DNA from 4 places in the Curvivirga sp. genome. Region 3 is predicted to be linked to each of the others. Evidence: riboswitches for the same ligand, from Rfam matches in the RefSeq annotation. Region 3 holds a riboswitch; each other region holds the start of a gene.

Region 1 (6,120 bases), 1.5 Mb from region 3:
ATGAATAAATACTCATGAGGTTCCGATGCCTGTCGAAATTGCAGATAAATGGTTTGATACCAAAAAAATTGATAATGATATCACTTTACTATGGGAACCATATGTAGATCCATTGGTGCAATGTAACATCTGGCATATTCGTGGGCGAGATCAAGATATGCTGGTTGATACTGGTCTTGGTGTCGCTAGTCTTTATGATGCAACACGTCATTTGATCGATAAGCCTGTTGAAGCCGTTGCCACGCATACACATCTGGATCATGTAGGCAGTCATTATGAATTTGAAAAACGCACGGTTCATAAGGCTGAAGCAGATTTGCTGACACATCCTGAAGAAACAACGCTGGATACAGATTACTGGCGGGAAACTTTAGCAGGTACTGGCTGCGAACCACAATGGCCAGAGATGTTATGCAAGTTGCCTTATCATGGATATTGCATGGACCATTATCATGTGAAACCCGCAGAACCCACACGAATTGTGATCGAAGGAGATATTGTTGATTTGGGAGATCGGCAATTTGAAGTCCTTCACCTTCCCGGGCATTCCGTTGGCAGTATTGGTCTTTGGGAAGCATCTAGTGGGATCTTGTTTTCTGGGGACGCGATTTATGATGGCCCATTGATAGAAGAAGATATACCTGCCTATATTGAAACCATGAAAAGATTAAGGGAGTTACCTGTATCCGTTGTGCATGGTGGTCATGAACCAAGCTTCGGTAGGGAAAGATTGATTGAACTTTGTAATGAATTCTTAGCAAAAAGAGATTGTTAAATAGATTACAGGCCATATTATTCTTATCAGGGGGCTTCGATTTTGAGGTGCGATAGTGAAAGCTTTGGTTAAAAGTTTATGGATCTCCATCACTGTTTGTATAGCGATGACATCCTTGCCTGCTTTTGCAGATGAATTGATGCTATTAAGTGGTGCGCATCTTCCTTATTCAATTCCAGACGAACAACGTGGTGTACATTCCGATGTTGTGAAAGAAGTGCTGGCTTTATCAGGGCATGATGTAAAGGTAACTTTTGTACCTTTTATCAAGGTCGAACCTGCAATACATACAAAACAATATGATATTTATGTGCCTGTATTTGTACCTAACTTGCCTTCCAATATGTATGTATCGCTGAAAGCTGAGTTTTTCCAAAATGGGGCTGTTACATTGATAAATCAGCCCCCGATCAAAAGCTACCAAGCATTTAAGGACAAAAGATTGATCGCCTTTCGTGGCGCAAAGATGTTTTTAGGGCAAGAATATGCAACTGCGGTGGAATATGCAGCAGAATACAGAGAAACAGATATGTTTCTTAACCAGCTCATGGCGCTTGAAAAGGGAAATGCAGATATTTCAATCGGTGATATTAACTTAGCAGCCTATGCAGCGGTACAGTATCCGTTCCTTGCGCCGAATGATTTAAGGATGAACCCCATTTTCGAACCGATCCCTTATCATTTTGTTTTTAAAGATGAAGCTATTCGGGACCAATTTGATATAGGTTTTCAAAAACTTAAAGAAAATGGCCGATATCAGGAAATTATGAATTCCTACATAGTAGAATAAATAGAAAAGAAAAGGCCTGAGATATACTCAGGCCTTTTTTGAAATTAGCATTCAATCTCTACTTGTCCAATTGGGTGCGAACAACAGGCTAGGATAAATCCGTCTTCCACATCTTCTTCGGAAATACCGCCGTTGTGAACCATATGAACTTCACCTTTGGTTTTCTTAACCTTACAGGTTCCGCATACGCCAAAGGTACAACCAGAAGGAATATTTAGGCCGGATGATCGTGCGGCTGCTAATACCGTTTCTGTCTCAGGCACTTTGATAGTTACATCTGATGAGGTGAAGTGGATTTCGGCCTTGCTTTCATCATCAGGGATAACATCATCCAAATCAGGTTGTTCTGCCTCGGTTTTAACAGGCGCGCCAAAGCTTTCTTGGAAATAATTATCCATGTTAAAGCCAAGTCCGGCTAAGGCTTCACGAACCGCTTGCATAAATGGTTCCGGGCCGCAGCAATAAACTTCGCGATCAAGATAATCTTGCGCCATAAGACCAAGCATAAGCTGATTGAATTGACCTTGATAGCCAGTCCAAGGGCTATATGGGTCAGGTTCTTCAACCACGAATTTTAGATCAAGACCAGGTGCACGGCTTGCCATTCTTTCTAAGCCTTGCTTGAAGATGATTTCAGAAGGTCTCTTAGCACAGTTGATGAAGACGATATCTAGGTCGTGACCTTCATCCCACATATAAGTGGTCATCGACATCATCGGTGTGATGCCAGAACCTGCTGAGATAAAAAGATATTTAGAGGCTTTGCTATCTGCGTTTGTGAAAACACCTGCAGGCCCCATAGCTTTCATACGCATGCCCGGTTTCAGGTTATCAAGCATCCAGCGGGTCCCAATACTACCTTCCTGAGCCTTCACTGTAACTGCAATCAATCCCGGACGTGAAGGTGAGGAGGAGATGGTATAGGTTCGATGAACAACCCCGCCCGGTTGATCCGGTGCGGGGATTTCCAATGTTACAAATTGGCCTGGTTTATAGTCAAAATACGCGCCACTTGGTGAGCGAAAACTAAAAGTAGCCGTATTTGGAACTTCTGGTACGACAGAAACGCATTCAAGTATTTCGCTATCTTTCCAGAACGATTTGTTCGCCATGTTCATTTGAATTACTCCGCTGCCAATGTAATTGGCGACAAGCCTTTTTGAAGTGTTTTACAATACCAGTCTACGAATTGGATAACGCCGCTTTCTTGGGTTGGTGAATATGGTCCTGGTTCGTAAATAGGGCTATTAATACCTTGTTGATTATCTTCAACAACGCGACGATCTTCGTCATTTGTCGCTTCCCAGACTTCCGTTAGGCGTTTGATGTCATAATCAACACCTTCAACAGCATCTTTATTAACAAGCCATTTTGTTGTGACTTCTGTTTCTGTCGGGCTTACCGGGGTGACACGGAAGACGATAGAATGATCAGGAAGGAAATGGTTCCAAGTTGTTGGATAATGGAATTTAACCAATGCACCTGCATCAGGAAGAGCAATGCGACCCAAAGGTTTTGTCACAGCTGGTTTTGTGTCCATTGTGTAACTTTGTGCCCCATCTTTTAATGGCATACGTGCAAGACGATATTGTCCATCTTGGTTGATGTGGAATTTAGACGTTAATCCAACGGCTTCGCATCGATCAAAATGAGCCTGTAAATGTTCAGGAGCTTCATCACCTTCAACGCCAGTGATAGAAGGATCATCGGAATAGGTGCGACATAAAGCCGGGTGGTTACCACCACAATGATAACATTCGCGGTTGTTTTCCCAAACCAGTTTCCAGTTGCCATTTTCGATAATCGTGCTTTCGAACGCGACCTTCGCATTTTCTAGATCGTGTGATTGCAAATAGGGCTCCGCAACTGATTTAAACTCTTCAAAATCTGGTGCATCATCAGCAAGGCAAATATAGACTAAACCTGCAACTGTACGACAATGTACTGTTTTTAAGCCATGTTGGGATGGATCAAATTCCGGTCCCATATCACGGGCCCAAAGCAAAGATCCATCCAACTCATATGTCCATTGGTGATAGGGGCATACAAGCTTAGGTGCTGTGCCTTTTGCCACTTTACAAATCACAGAACCTCTATGACGGCATGTGTTATGGAATGCACGGATTTGCTGATCAGCGCCCCGCACAATGACAACACTATATTCACCAACTTTATAGGTGACAAAGTTACCTGTTTTTGGAATTTCACAACTTGGAATGGCGAATAGCCATTCGCGATAATGAATGTTTTCTAAATCCGCCGCAAAAATTTCCGGATCGGTGTAGAACGGCCGCTCTAAAGAATGATTTGGCTTCCGTGTATTTAACAAAGACAACATATTAGGTGTCGTATTCATAATAACCTTGCTCCTCAAAAAAAGGTCGTTATGAATTACGGATTGGCTTTATTTATGGTGGGAACAAGGACCGAAAATGCTGCTGCCTAGCATTTTCATCGGTACCTATATCTCAGCCAAATCGCCCGCCGCAATTCTGTGGACTGTTACATCTAGGCTGGTTTCCGGGCTTAAAGGATGAAGTGTTACGCCTCATATTTGAACAACCTTCCCGGGTGGCTAGACCCAGTGGTATTTTGTTCAAACTACACCTTATTACCGTTGCGGGGGCAGCACTGGATTCGATTACTCTCACCAGTTTCCCAATTATCTCCATCTAGTTTTTGATCAGAAAACGAGATGGGGCACCAAAATGTAAATCTTGATCTCTCAAGATGAGCACACATTACCAATTTTTGTCTGGAGCATATTTCAATTTGCGCCAAGTTAAATTAATCTCGCGACGAAGTAATATAATTTTGAGAAAAAGAAATAAGCGAAATTTCAAAATTTGGGTCTTATTATGATGTTGGGGTCATAAAATTTGATCCAAAAAAATGAGGGTGGATAAATGAAGATTACAGTTGTCTCTGGAAGCATACGTGAAACGTCACAATCTGATCGTATTGCAAAGATAGTTCAAAATACAATTAATGAACTGGATATGGATGTTGAGGCGGATATGGTTTTTTTGAAAGATGAAAAGATACCGCTATGGGATGAAGGGAAATGGAAGGCTGACAGCGATATCACGAAACATTGGAAACCAATCTCGGATAAATTAAAAGCATCTGATGGTTTTGTGATCGTGACACCTGAATGGGCTGGTATGGCACCACCACATCTTAAAAACTTCTTGTTAATGTGTGAGGCGGGTGAGTTGGCCCATAAGCCTGCACAGATTGTTTCAGTGAGTTCTGGTATGGGAGGCGCTTATCCTGTTTCGGATTTACGCGTTTCAGGATCAAAGAATAATATGATCACATGGTTACCTGATCATATCATTTTGCGAAATGTCACAAATTTGTTCATTGAAGACTTACCGACTGACCTTGATACCGAATTATTGGCACGGATCAAATATAGTATGACTTATCTGGCGGCCACAGCAGAAGCGTGGAAACCTGTTCGTGATAAATATCAAAATCGTAAAGAGTATAAATTTGGTATGTAACTGAAACTTTATACGACGTTTAGAAACAAAAAAATGGGTATCGACTTTAATCATCGATACCCAATAACTTGTTCAATAATGAACAGAGTTAGAGCCTTAATCTAAGACTCGCAGGAAAATCATAAATTCTTAAGCCATTTGACGGGCAATAATAATTTTTTGAATGTCGGAAGTACCTTCGTAAATCTGGCAAATCCGTACATCGCGATAAATTTTTTCAACTGGATATTCGCGTAAATATCCATACCCACCTAATGTTTGAATGGCAGCTGAGCATACTTCTTCCGCAATTTCAGAAGCGAAAAGTTTTGCCATTGCTGCTTCCCGTAAGCAGGGCACACCTGCATCTTTCATACGTGCCGCATGTAAAATCAACTGACGTGCAGCTTCAAGTTTTGTATCTGCATCGGCCAGACGGAATTGGACAGCTTGATGTTCAAAGATAGGCTTACCGAAACTTGTCCGTTCTTTGGAATAGGCAAGCGCATAATCAAAAGCAGCTTGTGCCATGCCAACAGATTGAGAGGCAATGCCGATACGTCCTGTTTCTAGGCTGCTTAAAGCGATACTATAACCCTGACCTTCGCTGCCAATAAGATTTTCATCAGGCAAAAACATATCATCGAACTGCAGGGCGCATGTGTCAGACGCCATTTGGCCCATTTTTTCTTCGACACCGGCGATATTGAAACCTTTTGTATCATTGGGGGCGTAAAAGGCACTTAATCCTTTTTTACCTGCTTCTGGATCCGTCGCGGCAAATAGGATCGTTGCCCCACCAATACGGGCCGAAGAAATAAATTGCTTTGACCCATTAATAATGTAGCCGCCATCCGTTTTAACTGCCCGCGTGCGAAGTGCGGAAGCATCTGATCCGGCATGTGCCTCTGTTAAGGCAAAACAACCAATGAACTCTCCGCGCGCGGCAGGCTTCATCCATTTTTCTTTTTGCTCATCACTTGCAAATTTATCAAGGATGGCAAGGAAAGGCGCATTGTGAACGGACAGCATTGTTGAAACTGCACCATCCCCCGCTGCGACTTCCA
Region 2 (6,120 bases), 1.2 Mb from region 3:
AGGAATGACATGCTTCAGGAAGATCTCAACCTCTGATACGCCTCTCATTCGTAATGTAGATATAAAAGGGGCTTGCTTTGCTTCTAAGAAGAAGGATCGAAGAAGCCTTGTTTGTGAAGAGATAACCCAAAAAGAGAGCGTAATGACAGGGAGTATTTGATGACTAAAACTATCTGATCCATAGCTTGGCAACCAGTTTAAACTCACGGAAAAAACGAAAATCAATATAAGCGCCAACCAGAAATTAGGGATTGCTGCGCCAATTGATGAGATAGCAATTGCAGCTTTGTCGATAACGCTACCAGGATATATGTAACAAAGAATACTAAGTAAGAAAGCAATGAAAAGACCAAGCATCAATGAATAAGCGGAAAGCTCCAAGGTACCGCCAACATTTTCCATAAAGATATCTATAGCTGGTGCATTTGAAACCCATGAATTTCCAAAGTCACCAGAAAGCGTTTTTAATAACCACGCCAAGTATTGATCGAAAAAGGGTTTATCCAAACCGTGCTTTATAATGATCCCTTGTATAACTTCGTTTGAGAACGCAATCTCACCTTCATAAGTCGCACGGGCAATAGCTTCTGCTTTGTCACCGGGAGAAAAATAATAAAGTGCAAAAGTTATAAGGCTGATACCAAGCAATACCGTAATAAAGCCTAATAGATGCATCAGATAGGGCGTGAAGTTCCTTATCATTAGTAAAGTACCCCTAACTTTTGGGCTGCCGTCAGCAATTTATGGCAATATTCAGTTTGGTCCGTTGTGAAAAAATCAGATGCGCTCGCATAAGCGTCTACTTGACCGTTTTTCAAGACAAGTATCTTATCTGCATAAGCCTTCGCAAAACCGAGGTCATGCGTCACTATTATCTGTGCATATTGCGTTTCCTGGTGGATCGTGTGCATTGTCTCGGCAACCTGTTTCTGTGTAATTGCATCAAGCGCACTTAATGGTTCGTCAAATAAAATGAGTTTCGGTTCACAGATGATCGCGCGCGCAATACATACTCTTTGGGCTTGCCCGATAGATAACTCCGTCGGTTTTCTTTGTAACCAATCAGTGGGCAAATCCACCGACGCCAAAGCATGCATAACTTTGTCGGCTCTTTCCCCTTTTGGAAGATTTTGCTTATAAAGTGTTTCGGAAATTAGATCATTTAGATTTAATCGCGGGTTTAATGCCGCAAGTGGATCTTGAGCCACCCATTGGGTAAAAGGTAAACCCAAAGTTCGTTTTTCAACGTTAATAATTTCAATGTCACCATTCACTAAGTGATGCTGAAAACGTTTCCAGTGAGAAGGTTGAATTCCTAGCAACGATTTTAATAACGTCGACTTTCCTGCGCCGCTTTCTCCAACGACGCAAAGTGTTTCACCGCAATCAAGAGCAAAACTTACATTTTCTAACAGATTTGTTGTATCAGTGAAGGCAGTTAAGCTTTCGACTTTCAATAAACTTTCTTGAAGCATAACCACTAAGCTGCCTTATTCTGGTTTATGGACCAAGATTTAAACCTCAACAGATACTTTCCTGCTTCGGAAGCTGGTTTCTTGAGGAATTGTTCTTTCGGCGTGTTTTCCGCCAATAACCCACCTTCCAAAACGATGATCCGATCAGCAAATTCTGTGGCGAGCCCAATGTCATGAGTAACCATAAGCAAAGCCATATTTTCTTTAACTGAATATTCAGAGATATGATCCAACGCAACAGATGCAATTATTGGGTCTAATGCGGAGGTTGGCTCATCAAGAACAAGCAATCGTGGATGTGTCGCAATAGCTTTCGCAATAAGCAATCTTTGTTGCATACCACGGCTCCATTGATGTGGGTATTTCCGACCTAATGCTGGTAAACCGAAAGCAGTAAGCGTTTCTTGTAAATCTTCAACTTCTTTGCCAGCTGCTTTCAAATGCCATTTGCAAAATTGTTTCCACTGCCAAACGAGCCTTTTTAGCGGATCAAATCCGAAATCTGGATTTTGCGGAACATAGGCAATATCAGAAGATTTCATCTGGTCCTGAAATTGAATACTGCCGTTCGTTCGTTTCATCGGTGCATACAACCCAAACAAACCGCGCAGCAGAGTAGATTTCCCAGAACCAGAACGGCCTACGATAGCGACTTTTTCACCTGCATAGATAGACAAGTCAATCTCCTGCAAGATGGGCTGAGTATCCATATGGACACTCAACCCGGCGCAGGACAACAACAGCTCTTTACTCTTTAACAAGAGTAAGCTCTGGTGTTGCGAGGTAAGTTTCAGCAGGATGGATTTTATATCCTTCCACGGCCTTAGACGACACAGATACCTGTGTTTTATGGAATAGAGGGATCAAAGGCAGTTCTTCATTGATGATTTCTTGTACTTCATCATAGAAGACTTTGCGTTTTTCGTTATCAAACTCATTTCGTCCCTGTTCTAACAACTTATCGACAAGAGAGTTGCTGTATCCAGAAACATTATACTTTGCCCCCGTTTGTACAAGTGTGGATGGGAAATAGTCTGGATCACCTTGAGGGGCAGTACCCCATGCCTGAAGATGCATATCAATTTCACCCGCTTCCAGAGATGCATTATTCGCACCCCATTCACCCATGGAAACTTCCGCACCGATACCAATTTGTTGCAACAAGGCTTGCGTAATTTCCAGAGACGGTTTCAAAGCAGGGCGACCTTCGTATGAGCGAACTTTCAATACAATGTCTGCACCATCGACTTCACGAATACCATTGCCATCAGAATCTTTGATACCTGCAGCATCCAAAATTTCTTTGGCTTTTTCTACGTTGAACGGAAGGTCAACCGCTTTATTCACCCAAGATTTCATTTGTTGTGGGAAGATAGATTTTGACGCGGCACCACCCACATTTGCCAGTGCAACCTGAACCATCAAATCACGATCAAGCCCCAATGAAATTGCCTGACGCAAAACTTTGTGTTTCAACGGGCCTTTTTCTGTTTGGGGTTGAATAAAGAACAGACGTAAAGTTTCAGTTGCATAGGTATTAAAGTCACCGCTTTGTTTCACTTTATCAAATTCTTGTTCATTGAAGTTTGTAACAACATCAACGTCACCAGAACGCAATGCCAAGGCCGCAACTGAAGGATCAGGAATTGTATCTAAAACAAGACCGTCTAGATTTGGTTTTCCTCCCCAATACTGATCAAATCCAACGGTACGATAGAATTTTCCCGTTTCAGCTTCCTTGAAGACAAAAGGCCCAGTACCAATTAAAGGAAGTTCCTTAGTACCTTCTTTCATGACAGCAGCCGAAGGCTCAGTTAAAGACCAAAGAAAAGCAGAATTTGGTGTATTGGTTTCAAAAACAAGAGTGTGATCATCTACAATCTTAATTTCTTTGATACCAAGTAATTTCACAAGCCGTGGATTATGAGCCGAATGACCTTCTTCAGAAAGTTTTTCAAAAGACGCTTTCACATCTTGGGCGGTCATTGCACTACCATCATGGAATTTTACACCTTTGCGTAATCCAATTTTCCATTCTGTCGGTGATATTTGATCATAAGAAACCGCGAGCCTTGGGGCTTGTTGCATATCATAGGTCAGGCCAATTAGTGTTTCTGAAACCCCTGCGCGGTTACTGATCCAGCCATTTTGACGGGCACGTGGATCAGGCACGGAACCTTTAGGGCCAAAAGGCACGGCAACTGTCATAATATTTTCGTCGGCCATAGCCGTGGACAAATTTGTAGCAGTAAATGTTGCGGACGCAATCAAAGTGGTAGCTAATAGACCAGCTGCAGAAAAATTGTGTAATTTAGATAGCATAGAACTTTCCATATATTTGATATGTTATAACATAACATTTATTGTTTTGTGTTACGTTTGCCAACATCTTTTTTTGATCATCGATAGGTTGAGAGGGAGCCTTCCTATCAAAGCCAAAACAAAATTAAGCTATAGAAAACATATAAATCCATTTAACTGTGTAACTGAGTTAAACGGATCTCACATATTTATTTGGAAATTGATCAGATATATTGATTAATTCCCACCATAGCGACACAAGTTGCGTCACCACAATGGGTTGCCATGCCTTCAAACCTCCCCGTATGAAGGACGGGTAACGCTAATACTGGCAGGTCTCCTGACTATACGGATCTTTGCTTTTCGACATAACCTTCCCAATAGACGATTTTCTACCAGTGGCATTATCAGTCGACGCTAACCGTTTACAGTTGCGGGGGCAGTATTGGATTTTCACCAATTTCCCTTTTCACCTCAAAATTTGAAGCACCAATATCTGTAAAAATAGTTAAATGAGAACGATTCTCATGTCAATTAAATTTGCACCATTAACAAGAACGCACAATTCATACGTCAAGATGTATCAAAAATGCGAGGTCTTGCTTGTTAAGGATATGCGTTAATTTTATCACGAGACACCCCCTATTATTCTCGTATCAAGTCTATCTGTCGATCAGGCTTAAGTCATGCTGGGCTTTGAAGAAAACTCCCCACCTGTATTCAAACTAACTAGTTTATTTAACTGAGCCTAATAATCATTTTTAGGGTTTTCTTGTTGGATTCTTCCCCGTAATGCACATTGATCTGATCAACCAAAATATCGACAGTCAGGTTATTCCCCGCATCAATATTGACTGCTTTAGCGGCCTCAATCTGGGTCCCAAGGAGGGAAATACTCTAGATTACATCAAATAACTTCTTTCTCAAATCATCAAAGATTATATTAAGATCACGATCAACCTTCCCATCATCATCTAATAATACAAGATCATTCAATGACCCCATTCCACCAAACATACTTTTAATCTGGACCCTAAAATCATCTGGACACAGTGTTTTTTTTGCCGCGAGAGATTTCAATTTATTTGCCCAAAATGGAGAACAATTATTTTTCTCTAATAACTCTCCCATTTCGGACAAATATAGTTCGGCTTTTTCAATATCTACCTTACTCATTGAAGAGGTTTACTCCCAATAACTTGAACACCCTCAATTAACCACGGTTTAGGAACCACGATTTGTTGCGTTCCACCAACATATATTCCTCCTTGCGAACCAACTTCACCCACATATACTCTTGTTCCTGCGGGGATTTTCACCTCAAAAGCTGAATCTATTGGCGATGCACCTCCACCAGGCCATTCAGGTAATACTGCACTATCAATTCTTGTTTTAAGAACACCGTCCGGAGAATTTTGCGTAAAAAATTGTCCTAGAGGTGTATCCTCTGTACCAGCCCGATGTAAGATCACATCTTTATCTAAAACAACTTCCGTATACTTTCCACCAGAAAAAGTTCCTGCCAAACCATCATCAAGTGGACCGGGATTAATAGCATCATATTCGCCTTGTGGTATACCATGTTGGAAATCCGGCAATCTATTTGTAGCAACTTGTACATCTAACTTATTTAAACCCGATTTTATGACAGCTTTCGCTGTACCCGCAAGTCCAGCAACAGTTGATATAAGTTCAGCCTCAGCATTATTACGTAATCTTTCTGCGCCGATCACATCTCCTGCGGCTTCTAATTTATCAGCTTCAGCAAATCTGTTGGAATAGCCATCTATAACGTCATTCAAAAAACCAACTGGGTCATCTTTTAATTCATAGGCAAGCTTAACAAGTGCTTTCGTTAAAGCCTGATTGTTTGCCATAGCCTGTTCACCTGCCCCCCAATCAAGTCCCAAAGCCTCTTCCGGTATAACCAGATCAAGTGCTAGATTAACCTGATCAGCCACAAGTAAAAGCGTGGCCTGTGCAGAAGACGAGAGAAATTCAGCTATACCTTCACCTGCTCCTTTTTCTCTAAGGTAACTTATTCCTTCTAGAGTCGTGACTGCGACATCAAGTGTGTCAGATTTAAGCTCAAGTAATTGTTCTCTCTGGATAGGTGTTAGATCATCACTGGCAAGTCTCGCGTTAATAACTTCGAAAGTTTCATTTGCCGTTTTTGCATAAGACAACATCTCTTGCTGACGGGCGACAATTTGTTCAGGTGTAGGGTTATCTTCATATCCAAAGAGCGCTTCGACGAAATTATTCCCATCGTAATTATCCCCACCGATAAAATCCCGGTGATCGGTTACATTAGCAAAAATATTTGCTTGGAATAATGAAGAAG
Region 3 (6,120 bases):
TACCCAGTTGGTTCCGAAGTTGAAGGCGAAATCAAAAACATCACCGAATTCGGCTTGTTCATTGGTTTGACAGACGACATCGATGGCATGGTTCACATGTCTGACCTATCTTGGGATCAATCCGCTGAAGACGCTTTGGCTGGTTACAACAAAGGTGACGTTGTTAAAGCGAAAGTATTGGATGTTGATACAGACAAAGAACGCATCTCCTTGGGCATCAAGCAACTAGCTGGTGATCCATTCGAAGACGCGTTGGGCGACATCAAACGTGGTGACGTTGTTACATGTACAGTTGTTAAAGTAACAGAAGCTGGCATTGAAGTTGAAGCTGGTGAAGGTGCTCCAGGCTTTATCCGTAAGGCTGACCTTAGCCGTGATCGTGGCGAACAACGTCCAGATCGCTTCGCTGAAGGCGAAAAAGTTGATGCGAAAGTAACAGCTGTTGATAAATCTAGCCGTAAGTTGACACTATCTATTAAGGCGCATGAGTCTGACGTAGAAAAAGAAGCTATGGCTAACTTCGGTTCTTCTGACTCTGGTGCGTCCTTGGGCGACATCTTGGGTAAAGCGTTGAAAGAAAAATCTGGCGAATAATCGCTAGCGATTTTCTTCAAACCGAAGATCAAAAGTTTAGGGCCGTCCCATTGGGGCGGCCCTTTCTTTTTTAGTAGTCAGAATGATTATCTGAAGTGAAATATTAGCGAACGCGTTTTCGTGTTACTAAGAAGATCACAAAGATTGCACCTAATGCAGCGGTGACAACACCGATCGGCAATTCCTGTGGGGCAAGTAGTAAACGGCTGACAATATCACTTAATACAACTAAGACAGCGCCGAAAAGGGCGCAAACTATCAACATTGCCCCGTGCAGTGGACCGACAACAGCACGCGCCAGATGAGGTATCATAAGCCCAACAAAGCCGATTACGCCGACAAGAGCCACAAACAGGCCAGTGCTGATTGCGCAGATGATAAAGATTTCGACTCGTATTTTTTTAGGATCAACCCCAAGACTGTGAGCTGTATCATCCCCGGCAAGTAGAGCATCTAAAGCGCGTCTTCTAAAAGCAAAGAAAGACATTAATAAAGTAAAGCTTGCTATGGCAAAGCCAATTGTTTCCCAACGCGCAAGGCCTAGACCGCCAAGAGACCAAAAGACCACGGAATGGGCTGCACGTTGATCGCCTGCGAAGACCAGGTAGTTTGTGATCGCTGTAAATAGAAATGAAACAGCAAGACCTGCAAGGATTAATCTTTCTGGTCCGGTATGTATGGTTCTGGTGACAAGCACTAACACAACAGAAGCAGAGAGCAGCCCACCTAGGAAGGCAGCAATGGGAAGGGTCCAAATGCCCAGAAAATCACCGGTCACGGTGATAACAAAGACGGCCCCCGCCGCAGCGCCAGAAGAAAGACCAAATAGGAATGGGTCTGCAAGGTCATTCCGCGTGGCTGTTTGTAGGAGCCCACCAACAACAGCGAGACCACCACCGACAAGAGCCGCAAGTATCATACGAGGTAATCTTAAATCCAGAATGATCTTTGTCATTGGTTTATTGGCTGGCTCCAAACCGAATAAAGTAGCGAGATCAGGCCCTAAAAAAGCGGCTATAACTGTTTCAAAGGTAATCGCTGTACTACCTGTTGCAATTCCATATGGCATGGCGACGGCCAGGACGAGCCCAGCCGCAACACATACCAATGCAAATGGAAATCTGCGAATAACCATCAGAAGCTTTCAGGATTCATCGCAGCAGCGATTTTGCGAATAGCTTCAATATTTGCAGGTCCTGGTGTTAATTCGGCATAACGTAATGCAACAAAACGCCCGTTTTTAACGGCATCTGTTTCACTCATGACTGGATGAGATTTTAAGAAATCCATCAAGCCAGCGGCACCACTACCATCTTGGCTATAATCTAATAAAACTAAAAATTCTGGATTTCTGGAAGCAACGGTTTCCCAGTTTGCACGTCCCCAGCTTGTGTCCATATCGTCTAAAATGTTTTTACCACCTGCAGCTTCGATCATTGCTGTGGGGATTGCGTATTTGCCCGCTGTAAACGGTTTTTCATCACCACTGTCATATAGAAACACACGTGTTCCAGCATTTTCACCAACAGCTTCTTTGATGCTTGCAAGTTCTTTTTTCCAACCATCAACTAAAGCGTCGGCTTCTTGTTCTTTGTCAAAAACTTTACCAAGGCGTAGCATGTCATCAAATAACAAATCCATAGACGCAGCTTTTTTGTTTTTATCTAAATGAACACAGCTTTCTGTGAGTTCTAGTGTTTGAATACCATGCTGAGATAGAATATCAGGTGTTACTTCACCGCCCGGTTTCATGCCATAATACCAACCTGCAACAAACAAATCAGGTTCAGCCGCCAATAAGTTTTCCAATGAAGGATATTTAGGGGCAAGCTCAGGAACGCCACCTAATTTTTCAAGAAGGGCAGGGCCTTCAGTTTTGTACCAGCCAGTTACGCCTGTTACACCAACCATTTTGTCTTGTAGATTAAGAGCCATCGCCATCTCATTCATATTTAAGTCATGAACGATAACTTTGCTTGGCGCTGTGTCGAAGGTCACCTCACGACCACAACTATCGACCGTTATATTATCAGCCATAGCGACTTGTGCACCAATGAGCAAAGGTGCTGCTAATAATGCAGAAAGAGCAAAAGACTTACGCATATGTAAATTCCTTTTCAGTTTGTATATCAGTTTCTAAGTGAGGAGCCTCATAAACCCGGAGAGGCTTTCCGGTAACAGGATGGAGGACATCAAGAGTTTCCATTCCAAATACATCCCGTACAATAGCAGGAGATAAGCTTTCTGATGGGGATCCATCAGATATAATTTTTCCTTGTCGAACAACAATCACACGATCCGCAAAATCATGTACGAGAGATAAATCATGTAATACAGCGATGACGGTTGAAGGTAAGCCTTTGACCAATTTGAGGATGTCTGCTCTAGCCCGTAAATCAAGGTGATTGGTCGGTTCGTCCAGCAACAACAATTCTGGCTGTTGTGCAATAGCACGTGCTAGGGAGGTACGTTGCCGTTCTCCGCCAGATAATGTTTGAATTGTTTGATCTTTGAACTTTTCTAAGCCACAAATTTGAATGGCTCTATCAATTTGATCTCTGTCTTCCTTGGCTTTTGAGGAATGTTGATGAGGAATACGACCCAGAGACACATATTCTTCTACAGATAGTAGAGGTTCAATTTGTTCAGATTGTGCCATGACCGCCATTAACTGCGCGCGCTTAAGAGGTGGAATGGCGGATAAAGGCATATCATGCAATTTGATCTCACCCATAGCTGGATTTAATCTGCCGGATAGATGTTTTTGCAATATTGATTTACCTGCGCCATTGGGACCAACAATGGCTATTTTCTCTCCTATTTTTACAGTAAGGGATACGCTATCCAATAGTATCTTGCCTTTTGTATCTTTGAAGCCAAGTTTATTGCAGGAGAGTATAGTCATTTGCGGTTTCATGATTGATGACCTTTGTCTTTCAGCTCAAATATGCTGGCAGGAATTCGGGCAATTGTTTTTTTATAGAGAGCTTTGGGGCGTTCTGATGCATTCGTCCAACCATTCGGCCGATTTTTGTATTGCATAGTGAATTCAGTTAAGGCTTTCACATCTTCATCTGAAGAGATATGTCCGAATAGATAGCTCGCTTTTCCAGTATCCGTGATGCCAACAGAAATTGAGTGCTCACATGCAGCCAAGCATTTAACTTGCTGTATTTTGATATCATTATCCAGTCCCGCTTGTAAGCGTTCAACGAGTTGGGTTGGGCTTAAATTTTCAATGTTTTTGGATTTACAATGTGAACAAACGGATATGATCATTACATCACCATATACCGATGTAAATTAGCACATAGACATTGCCCATTTAACTTTTGGGAATTTCTAATAAGGCTTACATCATTACCCAAACAGATATGGGGTTTTTGATGCTCAGCCTCTAAAAGCAGGAAACGCATTTATTGACCTCCCCGGCACACCTCGTCCGGATTAAGTTATATATGCGGCAGGTCTCCTGGCTGACAGATCTGACGTTTCCCCATCCTTCCCAATCAAAATAGATCAGTGGTTTATAGGGTTCACTTTCTGCTTACAGTTGCGAGGGCAGCTTCGGCTTTGGCTTCTGATGAATACACCGCACCGTATTCCCTTTTAATCTCAAATCAGTTTTCTTCATTGAGAACCGTAGAGCCTACTTACAGAAAATTGAAAATGAGCTCAAGAAGAAAATTATTCGCATTCTAAACTAGGAGGAGAAGTAACACTCATGCGCGAATTGCAATATTCAGACGATTTCTTGCGGTTTTATGCGTGGAATCTGATATATTTCATGAAATTACGCAGACTCTACTTGACCTGAAGCGGTTGTTTTGGCTAAGCTTTTAAAAGTTATGATGATTTTTCAGTGCCATAGAGCTAAAGGTGTAATTGAAAAATCGTTTGAAGCAGGGTCGAAGGCAAATTATTCGTTGCACTCATTGCACCTTTGACATGGGATTATACAACTGGAGCCCGACATGACACGTTCAGAACTGATCGCTCGTATTGCTCAACAAAATCCGCATTTGTATCATCGCGATGTTGAGCGCATTGTCACCACCATCTTTGATGAAATTACCGATGCCTTATGTCAGGGCGACCGTGTTGAGTTACGCGGATTTGGTGCCTTTTCCGTAAAACATCGTGAAGCGCGTGTTGGTCGTAATCCGCGTACAGGTGAATCTGTAAGTGTTGATGCAAAGGCGGTTCCATTCTTTAAGACAGGTAAACTTTTGCGTGAACGCCTAAATGGCGATGACGAATAACTTAAAGATTTTCCTCTTCTATGTCCTGTGATAAGCTTCTTTCGTCGGGGAAGAAGCTTTCCTAGTTTTTCATTATATCTCATAAGGATGTCTGTATATGCGTATCATCAATTGGATTCTATTGTTTCCATTGGTTTTGATCGCAATATCCTTCGCGGTTTCGAATCGCGGAGCGACTGAACTTACGCTTTGGCCATTTCCTTTTTCCGTTGAAATGCCATTGGTGTTATTCGGCTTTATTATGATGTTAATTGGTTTTCTAGCTGGTGGTTTCGCAAGTTGGATGGCTGGGCAGAATAAACGTAAAGAAGCACGTGATACCCGTAAAAAAGCCAACGCTTTAGATAAAGAAGTCCAATCTTTACGATCTGAATTAAAAACTGAAAAACAGTTAGAGACTGAAATCAATGAGGCTGTTCTCCCTGTTCCTTCTGATACAGAAAAACTGCCAGCGCATTCAAAATGGTCTGCAAGTAATTAAAGTACTTTCCTCACAATAAGTTGAGACAGAGTTTATGCCTTTTTAGGGCGAAGTATCTCTATACTCTTCCTAAATAAATATTAATTTTAGGCGGAGACACATCTATGCTAAAAGACGCATTATTGAAATGTCTGGATCAAGTTCTGGATATTATTTCAATTGTGGAGGGGTTAGAGCAGGATCATCAACAAGAAGTATATGTAGAAGTCGGAATTGGGAGACATATTCGCCATATTGCAGACCATCTTCAAGCATTTATACCTGCTGTTGAGAGTGGCGTTCTTGATTATAACCTCCGTCGTCGTGGCCATAGTTGTGAAGAAAATGTTGTGTCAGCCCGTGAGATGCTAGAGGCGCTTTACATCAATATCCAACAAGTTTCCTTTAGAGAGCAAGATCTTGAAGTGATTTCGGAAATTGATGTTTCAGCTTGCCAAACCAGCAGTTTTAAATCGAATGTATCTCGCGAAGTACTATATCTTATCAATCATACAATTCATCATACCGCATACATTAGTTTGCTTGCTAAGACCCGGAATGTTACGTTGCCAGCCTCAATTGGCCTTGCGCCGGCAACAGCAACATTCTTAAGAGCTGCTAGTTAATATGTGTACTTTGACCATCTTCCCAACCCTGAATGGGGCTGTGTTAACAATGAATCGTGACGAAGGCCGCTTTCGTGATGAAGCTAATCGATTACAAGTAGGACACGGTTTATGCTATCCGGTGGACCCTGTCTCAAATGGGACTTGGGTTGGTATGAATGAAGATGGGATGGCTGCT
Region 4 (6,120 bases), 2.2 Mb from region 3:
ATAAAGATGGCGCGTATTACACAGGTAAAGAGCATGCATGGGATGAAGCATTCGGCTATTTCGGTGCACCGGCTCATACATTGTCTCTTTCTCCAAAAGAAGTTTACGGCATCGCGAAACTTGGCAGCAAATCTGATGATCCTGTAAGTGTGTTGAAACTTGCCGACGCGAATGGCGATGGCAAAGTAAACATGAAATCTGAAATGGTGTTCGGTCCTGCATATTATGCTGCGGGTGCTGATAAAGGTGGTAAGTCTAACTACTTGCACACAATCACCAAAGCCTTCATCGATGGTCGTCAGTTGATCGCAGATGCAAATGGCGAAAAACTTACAGATGCACAACGTGACCAGTTGAAAAAATATGCATCTGTCATCGAAAGCAACTGGGAAAAAGTTTTAGCGGAAGCAACATTTAAATATGCGGGTTCCGTATATAAAGACATGCAAAAGCTTCAAACCATCAAAGAATCTGGTGGTGATGTAACAAAAGCCTGGAAAGCTTATGTGAAACATTGGGGTGAGTTGAAAGGCTTTGCTTTGGCGCTGCAAACAGGTCGTAACAACCTAGCTGCAACAGCAACTCAATTGAACCGTTTGATCGGTTACAGCCCATTGACATTGAACAATGAGCAAGTTTCCGACATCTCTGCAAATGGTGATTACCTAAGCGGTGAAACAATGGAATGGGGCATTTACATGCTTCATATGGCACGCGTCCAAAAATTGCTTGATGAAACATTTGGCTTGAAAGCTAAGTCTAATGACGTAACAGGCGAAATGGCTGCTTTGACAGATAGCTTGGGTGACGCACTTTCCGCTGAAACCGACTAATATCGTCATAAAATAGTTTAGAATCAGGCAGGTATTTTCTTTCAGAATTTACCTGCCTGTTCTATTTTACCGCCATGGAACTAGGATCATTTACAACTATACTTTGGGATGCAATCAGCCCGTTATTTTCACCACAGAAACGAATTTTTGTGGGATATCTTGCCGCGTCTGTTCCGCTAATCATCCTATATTGTTTAGTCTCTCGACAAAAAATTAAAAGCTTCTGGCAAAGTTTCTTTTCCAAAGATATCTGGTTCAGTAAATCTGCCCGATTGGATTATAGTATTTTCGTAATCAATCGTATTTTTATGCTGCTTATGGCGCCTATCCTTTTAACGAAACTGGCCGTCGCCACATATTTGTTTGAAGAATTTCACGTGATCTTTAACGGTCGACCTTCAGTTGCAGGCACCTTACCGGATTGGGCCGTTAGCTTGTCTTTTACATTCTTGATTTTTTTGTTTGATGATGCTTCCAAATATTGGTTACATCGCTTAATGCATCGCAATCATTTTTTATGGCAGTTCCATAAAATCCATCACGATGCGGAGAAACTTACCCCATTCACAGTCTATAGAATTCATCCTGTTGAAGCGCTTCTTTTCAGTGTCCGGGCTGTTCTTATTCAAGGTTTCGTGATTGCGCTTTTTATTTTCTTCTTCGGATTAAATGTGACCTTAATCGATATTTTGGGGGCTAACTTTATCATTTTCCTGTTCAACATTACCGGATCTAATTTACGCCATTCTCATGTTCGCATCACCTATGGAAACTGGTTAGAAAAACTCTTTATTTCGCCTGCGCAACACCAAATTCATCATTCCAACAATGTCAGACATTACGATAAAAACTTTGGTGTTGTCCTCGCCATATGGGATTGGTTGGGAGGAAGTCTAGTACTTGCCTCCAGCGCCCCGGAAAAAATCACTTTTGGCAATAAAAACACATCAAATAAGATACATAGCCTGTCTTATGCATATCTAGCGCCTTTTCAAGAATCCACCAAACGAATGATAAAGCTTTTATCACAGACTCTAAAAAAGAAATCAGTCAATAAATCGATATAGTTTCTAGATAATCGTCGCGAATAACGTTTTCGTAGTCGTTTACAGAAGAACCTCTCTCCGGATTTTTTCTAAATTTTCACCATATGAGGTGCTTAAAGATATTACGTCTTTAAGATAATTGGGAAGTCGGTGAAAGGCCGACACTGCCCCCGCAACGGTAATGAAGGTAGGATAAAGAAGTAGCCACTGGGATAGGGTTTCCCGGGAAGGCCTTTATCCACATCTCCCCTTCGAAGTCCGGAAACCAGCCTCGTTTAACTTGCCAAATCGCGGGCGGCGATGATGGCACAATAGATAGATGCGCCCTAAATGCGTTTATCCATGTGTCTTCTTTTGCTGGCGTGAATGAGAGCTGAAACAGCAGGAGAGACGAAGTGACCGATATTCAAAATTTACTAAATACGCGACGCATGAATTATTCTTTGGAACGTCCATTTTATACGGATCCAGAGATTTTCAATCATGACTTAGCAAACATTCATTACAGAGAATGGCTATTTGCAATACCTAGTTGTGAAATTCCCAAAACAGGCAATTTCGTAACTTATAAAATTGGCGAATATAATGTAATCATTGTCAGGGGAGCAGATCAGCAAATACGCGCTTTTCACAATACATGCAGACATCGCGGATCTGTCATTTGTAAAGTTGCGAAAGGTACTGCCCCCAAACTTGTATGCCCTTATCATCAATGGACTTATGAATTAGATGGTTCCCTTATGTGGGCACGTGATATGGGACCAGATTTTGACCCAACCCAACATGGATTGAAAACTGTGCATTGTCGAACGGTCGCAGGTCTTGTTTATATATGCCTTGCGGAAAATGCACCCAATTTTGACGAATTCAAGTTCATTGCAGAACCATATCTAGAACCACATGAGCTGGAAAATGCGAAAGTCGCTTATGAAAGCACAATTGTTGAAAAAGGAAATTGGAAATTAGTATGGGAAAATAATCGCGAATGTTATCATTGTGGCGGTAATCATCCTGCCCTATGCCGAAGTTTTCCAGATGATCCCGTTGTGACCAAGATTGAAGGCAATACCCCACCTGAAAGGTTGCAAGCTCATTTCGATAGATGTGAAGCTGTTGGAATGAAATCTCAATTTTACATTCATACGGATGGACAATTCCGTTTAGCAAGAATGCCTTTAAAAGATGGGGCTGAAAGCTATACCATGGACACAAAATCAGCCGTTAATAAATGGCTAGGCCGATCACCATTTGCAGATGCAGGTACATTGTTAAAATTCCATTATCCGACGACTTGGAATCATTTCCTTGCAGATCATTCAATTGTTTTCCGTGTCACCCCCATCAGTCCAACAGAGACAGAAGTCACAACAAAATGGCTTGTCCATAAAGATGCTGTTGAAGGTGTGGATTATTATGTAAAGCGCTTAACCGAAGTATGGGAAGCAACAAATGATGAGGATCGCAGGGTCGTAGAAGATAATCAAAATGGTATCCAAAACCCGGTTTATGAACCCGGCCCCTATTCCGCAGATCACGAAGCTGGTGTTATGCAATTTGTTGACTGGTATTGTGAAAAGATGAAATCTCGTTTGTCTCCTATTATTTTAGCAGCAGAATAATATGTTAAAGCCTTAAGGAGTCCATCAATATAAGGCCCCATACCGGGGCCTTATACAGAGTTTTTCAATTTTACTTCTCAGTTTTTCCCGCGTCTCTATTTCGAAATATCACCGATTAAAACTTAATACGCTTCACATCTGATAAATATGGTAATCTTTCTTGAGCTTTTTGCACGGCATCGCGCTGCAAAGTTGCGAAAATAATCTCTTCATCTTGGCCTGCGCGCGCCAATTCGCCACCATTTGGTGCGATAATACAACTGGCACCTAAATAGTTCATATCACCTTCTCGGCCTGCCTGATTGGCATACGCCACATAGATACCGTTTTCAAATGCACGGGTTGGGATAAGTTTTTTCGCGACAACGCCCCATTGCGCCCCTAAAGCTGTGGGCACTAAAACCAGTTCAACTCCTTGATCAGCCATATGTCGAAAAGTTTCTGGAAACTCAGCATCATAACAAATTAGAGTTGCAACCTTAAAATCGCCAAGTTCAAAAATATTGCATCCCTGTCCGGCTTCAAAATGATCCCCTTCAAATCCCGGAGGCAAGATAAGTTTACGATGGATGTTTAAACAATTTCCACGCGCATCAAAACATTGCGCAGAATTATATAGCTTTCCATCCAGTCTTTCAGGAAAACCGTAATGAATTGCCAGATTAAATTCTTTACAAAGATCTGAAATTCTTTTTGCATATGGCCCATCATTAGCCTCTGCCCATTCAAGAAGTTTCTTCCCTTTATTATACCCTGTCAGAAAAAGTTCAGGCAGTAGAAGCAGATCGATCTGCTGATAAGGCAGGTCTTTCAGTTTTGTTTCCAACCATCCCATACGTTCTTCGGGCCCTTCAAGTTCCCCGGAAGATTGAGCAATCGCAAGTCTCAATTCTCGCATGACATTCCCCTAAGCGATCAGTAACTCACGAGGATAGCTCGTTATATAGTCAAAACCTGTTTCCGTTACGACAACAGAATCTCCAATACGCCCTCCCAAGGATTCTATAGAAATTCCACCATCAACGGCAAAGGTCATACCTGGTTGTAAAACCGTTTTATCACCTGCCTTCAACTCCGGTGCTTCCAGATAGGCCACACCAATGGAACGTCCGGTTCGGTAACCTGTTTCATAACCGCGTTCTTTATAAATTTCATTAGCTGCAGCTGCGATATCTTCTGCTAATACTCCCGATTTAATCGCATGAATGGCGGCTTGTTGCGCATCGATGGCAGCCTGTTGTACATGTGCTGCTTCGTCAGAAATCTCCTTGATATGGAACATACGATCAAAGCCAAGTTTATATTGCTTAAACTGCGCCATGTTACAAAAACAGAAATAGACAGGATCACCAATCGCATATTCCTTTACGCTGGCACGGCGATGTACCATAGATGTATCTGCCCCACTCTGAAGAATTTGCAGATTATGAATCATTGGGGACACAAACTTCTCCCATCCTTTGTCAGTCAGGAAACCCGCAGCTTTTCGCGTGCCCGCATTGATCACACTCAACGCGGATTCATATTCGGCAGCACCATCACGTAATGAGTCATGAGCCGCCTTCATCATTGCCCCTGCAATTTCGCCGGCTTGCTTCATCACATCAATTTCCAATGGGGATTTGATCATGCGCATTTGCCCCAAGACGGGCGAAATATCCATCAAATCTATGGTTTTAAATTGATCATCAAAGAAATTGCGGACGATTGCTGGTATCGTATTTTTCTCAACCCAAACTTTGGTGCAATTATCACCCAGAGTGTCTGTTAAAACGCGAGCCCAGGAATTATCCCCCATATCTTCCCAAACACGAACATCTTCAACCCAGGTCATTTCTGCAACCATTTCGGATTCCATCAATGGCGTAATCACCACAGGCATTTCATCTGGGCGTATGACCAACATGGTGGGGCGACCAAACTCAATCCCCAGATATCCCCAAAATCCAGCGAGATAGGCAATTGAGCTCTCATCCGTAAATACGGCGACTTCAATTCCTGCCTCTTTCATTTTTGTTTGTAGAACTGAACTACGTAATTTTGCTTCTTCCAACATGAGTTAATTTCCCATCGCCAAGTTTTAATTTCTTTAAAAATCTATAAGCTGTATACAGATAAAGAGTCAAACACAAAATTTCATCATAAAATTGTTATAATATTGATTAGATGTATACATATATGTATGTTTTTTCCCTCTAACTTCTGGTAATTCCCAATAAATACAGTTACTGTCTGATTGATTTTATTTTCGAAGGTCTTATGAACGATGTCATTAATCCAAATTGAAAATCACAGTGATATGAATGACGTAGACGTCATTCAGGAAATCATCCGAAATCGGATTTGCTTTTTGGAATACCCAGCAGGCACAACATTAAAAGAAACTGCATTAGCCGAAGAATTTGGCGTTAGTCGCACGCCTTTGCGTGAAGCTTTAAATCGCCTTCGTTATCTAGGCTTAATTGAAACACGTAACGGTGTTGGTACAGTTGTGGTCGGATTATCTTATGAAGAAATTACACAGATTTATGAAATGCGCATGGAACTCGCTCAACTCATAGGAAAACTGTCGCCAAATAAAATCACGGATGAACATGAAGAAATCACTTTATCCCTTCTGAC

Evidence for each region. Region 3 has a riboswitch for cobalamin ahead of ACOQOA_RS06040 (DUF1636 family protein). Riboswitches for the same ligand answer to the same signal wherever they lie in the genome.
Region 1: linked by a shared signal. The riboswitch ahead of ACOQOA_RS13055 (aromatic ring-hydroxylating oxygenase subunit alpha) and the one ahead of ACOQOA_RS06040 (DUF1636 family protein) in region 3 are both predicted to bind cobalamin.
Region 2: linked by a shared signal. The riboswitch ahead of ACOQOA_RS11465 (ABC transporter substrate-binding protein) and the one ahead of ACOQOA_RS06040 (DUF1636 family protein) in region 3 are both predicted to bind cobalamin.
Region 4: linked by a shared signal. The riboswitch ahead of ACOQOA_RS16165 (aromatic ring-hydroxylating oxygenase subunit alpha) and the one ahead of ACOQOA_RS06040 (DUF1636 family protein) in region 3 are both predicted to bind cobalamin.

Annotation. Positions count from the first base shown of each region.
Region 1 covers NZ_CBDCOT010000009.1:1,610,819-1,616,938, forward strand. The annotation lists gene ACOQOA_RS13040 (MBL fold metallo-hydrolase) at 26-775, shown strand; gene ACOQOA_RS13045 (substrate-binding periplasmic protein) at 831-1,565, shown strand; gene ACOQOA_RS13050 (2Fe-2S iron-sulfur cluster-binding protein) at 1,610-2,683, opposite strand; gene ACOQOA_RS13055 (aromatic ring-hydroxylating oxygenase subunit alpha) at 2,689-3,921, opposite strand; cobalamin riboswitch at 4,059-4,288, opposite strand; gene ACOQOA_RS13060 (NADPH-dependent FMN reductase) at 4,472-5,074, shown strand; gene ACOQOA_RS13065 (acyl-CoA dehydrogenase family protein) at 5,204-6,120, opposite strand, start outside.
Region 2 covers NZ_CBDCOT010000009.1:1,266,568-1,272,687, reverse strand. The annotation lists gene ACOQOA_RS11480 (ABC transporter permease) at 1-675, opposite strand, end outside; gene ACOQOA_RS11475 (ABC transporter ATP-binding protein) at 702-1,475, opposite strand; gene ACOQOA_RS11470 (ATP-binding cassette domain-containing protein) at 1,481-2,185, opposite strand; gene ACOQOA_RS11465 (ABC transporter substrate-binding protein) at 2,223-3,797, opposite strand; cobalamin riboswitch at 4,089-4,285, opposite strand; gene ACOQOA_RS11460 (DUF6966 domain-containing protein) at 4,674-4,952, opposite strand; gene ACOQOA_RS11455 (DUF637 domain-containing protein) at 4,949-6,120, opposite strand, start outside.
Region 3 covers NZ_CBDCOT010000009.1:106,767-112,886, reverse strand. The annotation lists gene rpsA (30S ribosomal protein S1) at 1-594, shown strand, start outside; gene ACOQOA_RS06055 (FecCD family ABC transporter permease) at 698-1,729, opposite strand; gene ACOQOA_RS06050 (ABC transporter substrate-binding protein) at 1,729-2,697, opposite strand; gene ACOQOA_RS06045 (ABC transporter ATP-binding protein) at 2,690-3,511, opposite strand; gene ACOQOA_RS06040 (DUF1636 family protein) at 3,508-3,873, opposite strand; cobalamin riboswitch at 4,039-4,254, opposite strand; gene ihfB (integration host factor subunit beta) at 4,569-4,856, shown strand; gene ACOQOA_RS06030 (LapA family protein) at 4,954-5,337, shown strand; gene ACOQOA_RS06025 (hypothetical protein) at 5,442-5,942, shown strand; gene ACOQOA_RS06020 (NRDE family protein) at 5,992-6,120, shown strand, end outside.
Region 4 covers NZ_CBDCOT010000009.1:2,257,603-2,263,722, reverse strand. The annotation lists gene ACOQOA_RS16175 (DUF4856 domain-containing protein) at 1-833, shown strand, start outside; gene ACOQOA_RS16170 (sterol desaturase family protein) at 908-1,900, shown strand; cobalamin riboswitch at 1,970-2,168, shown strand; gene ACOQOA_RS16165 (aromatic ring-hydroxylating oxygenase subunit alpha) at 2,275-3,498, shown strand; gene ACOQOA_RS16160 (carbon-nitrogen hydrolase family protein) at 3,614-4,396, opposite strand; gene ACOQOA_RS16155 (M24 family metallopeptidase) at 4,406-5,554, opposite strand; gene ACOQOA_RS16150 (GntR family transcriptional regulator) at 5,765-6,120, shown strand, end outside.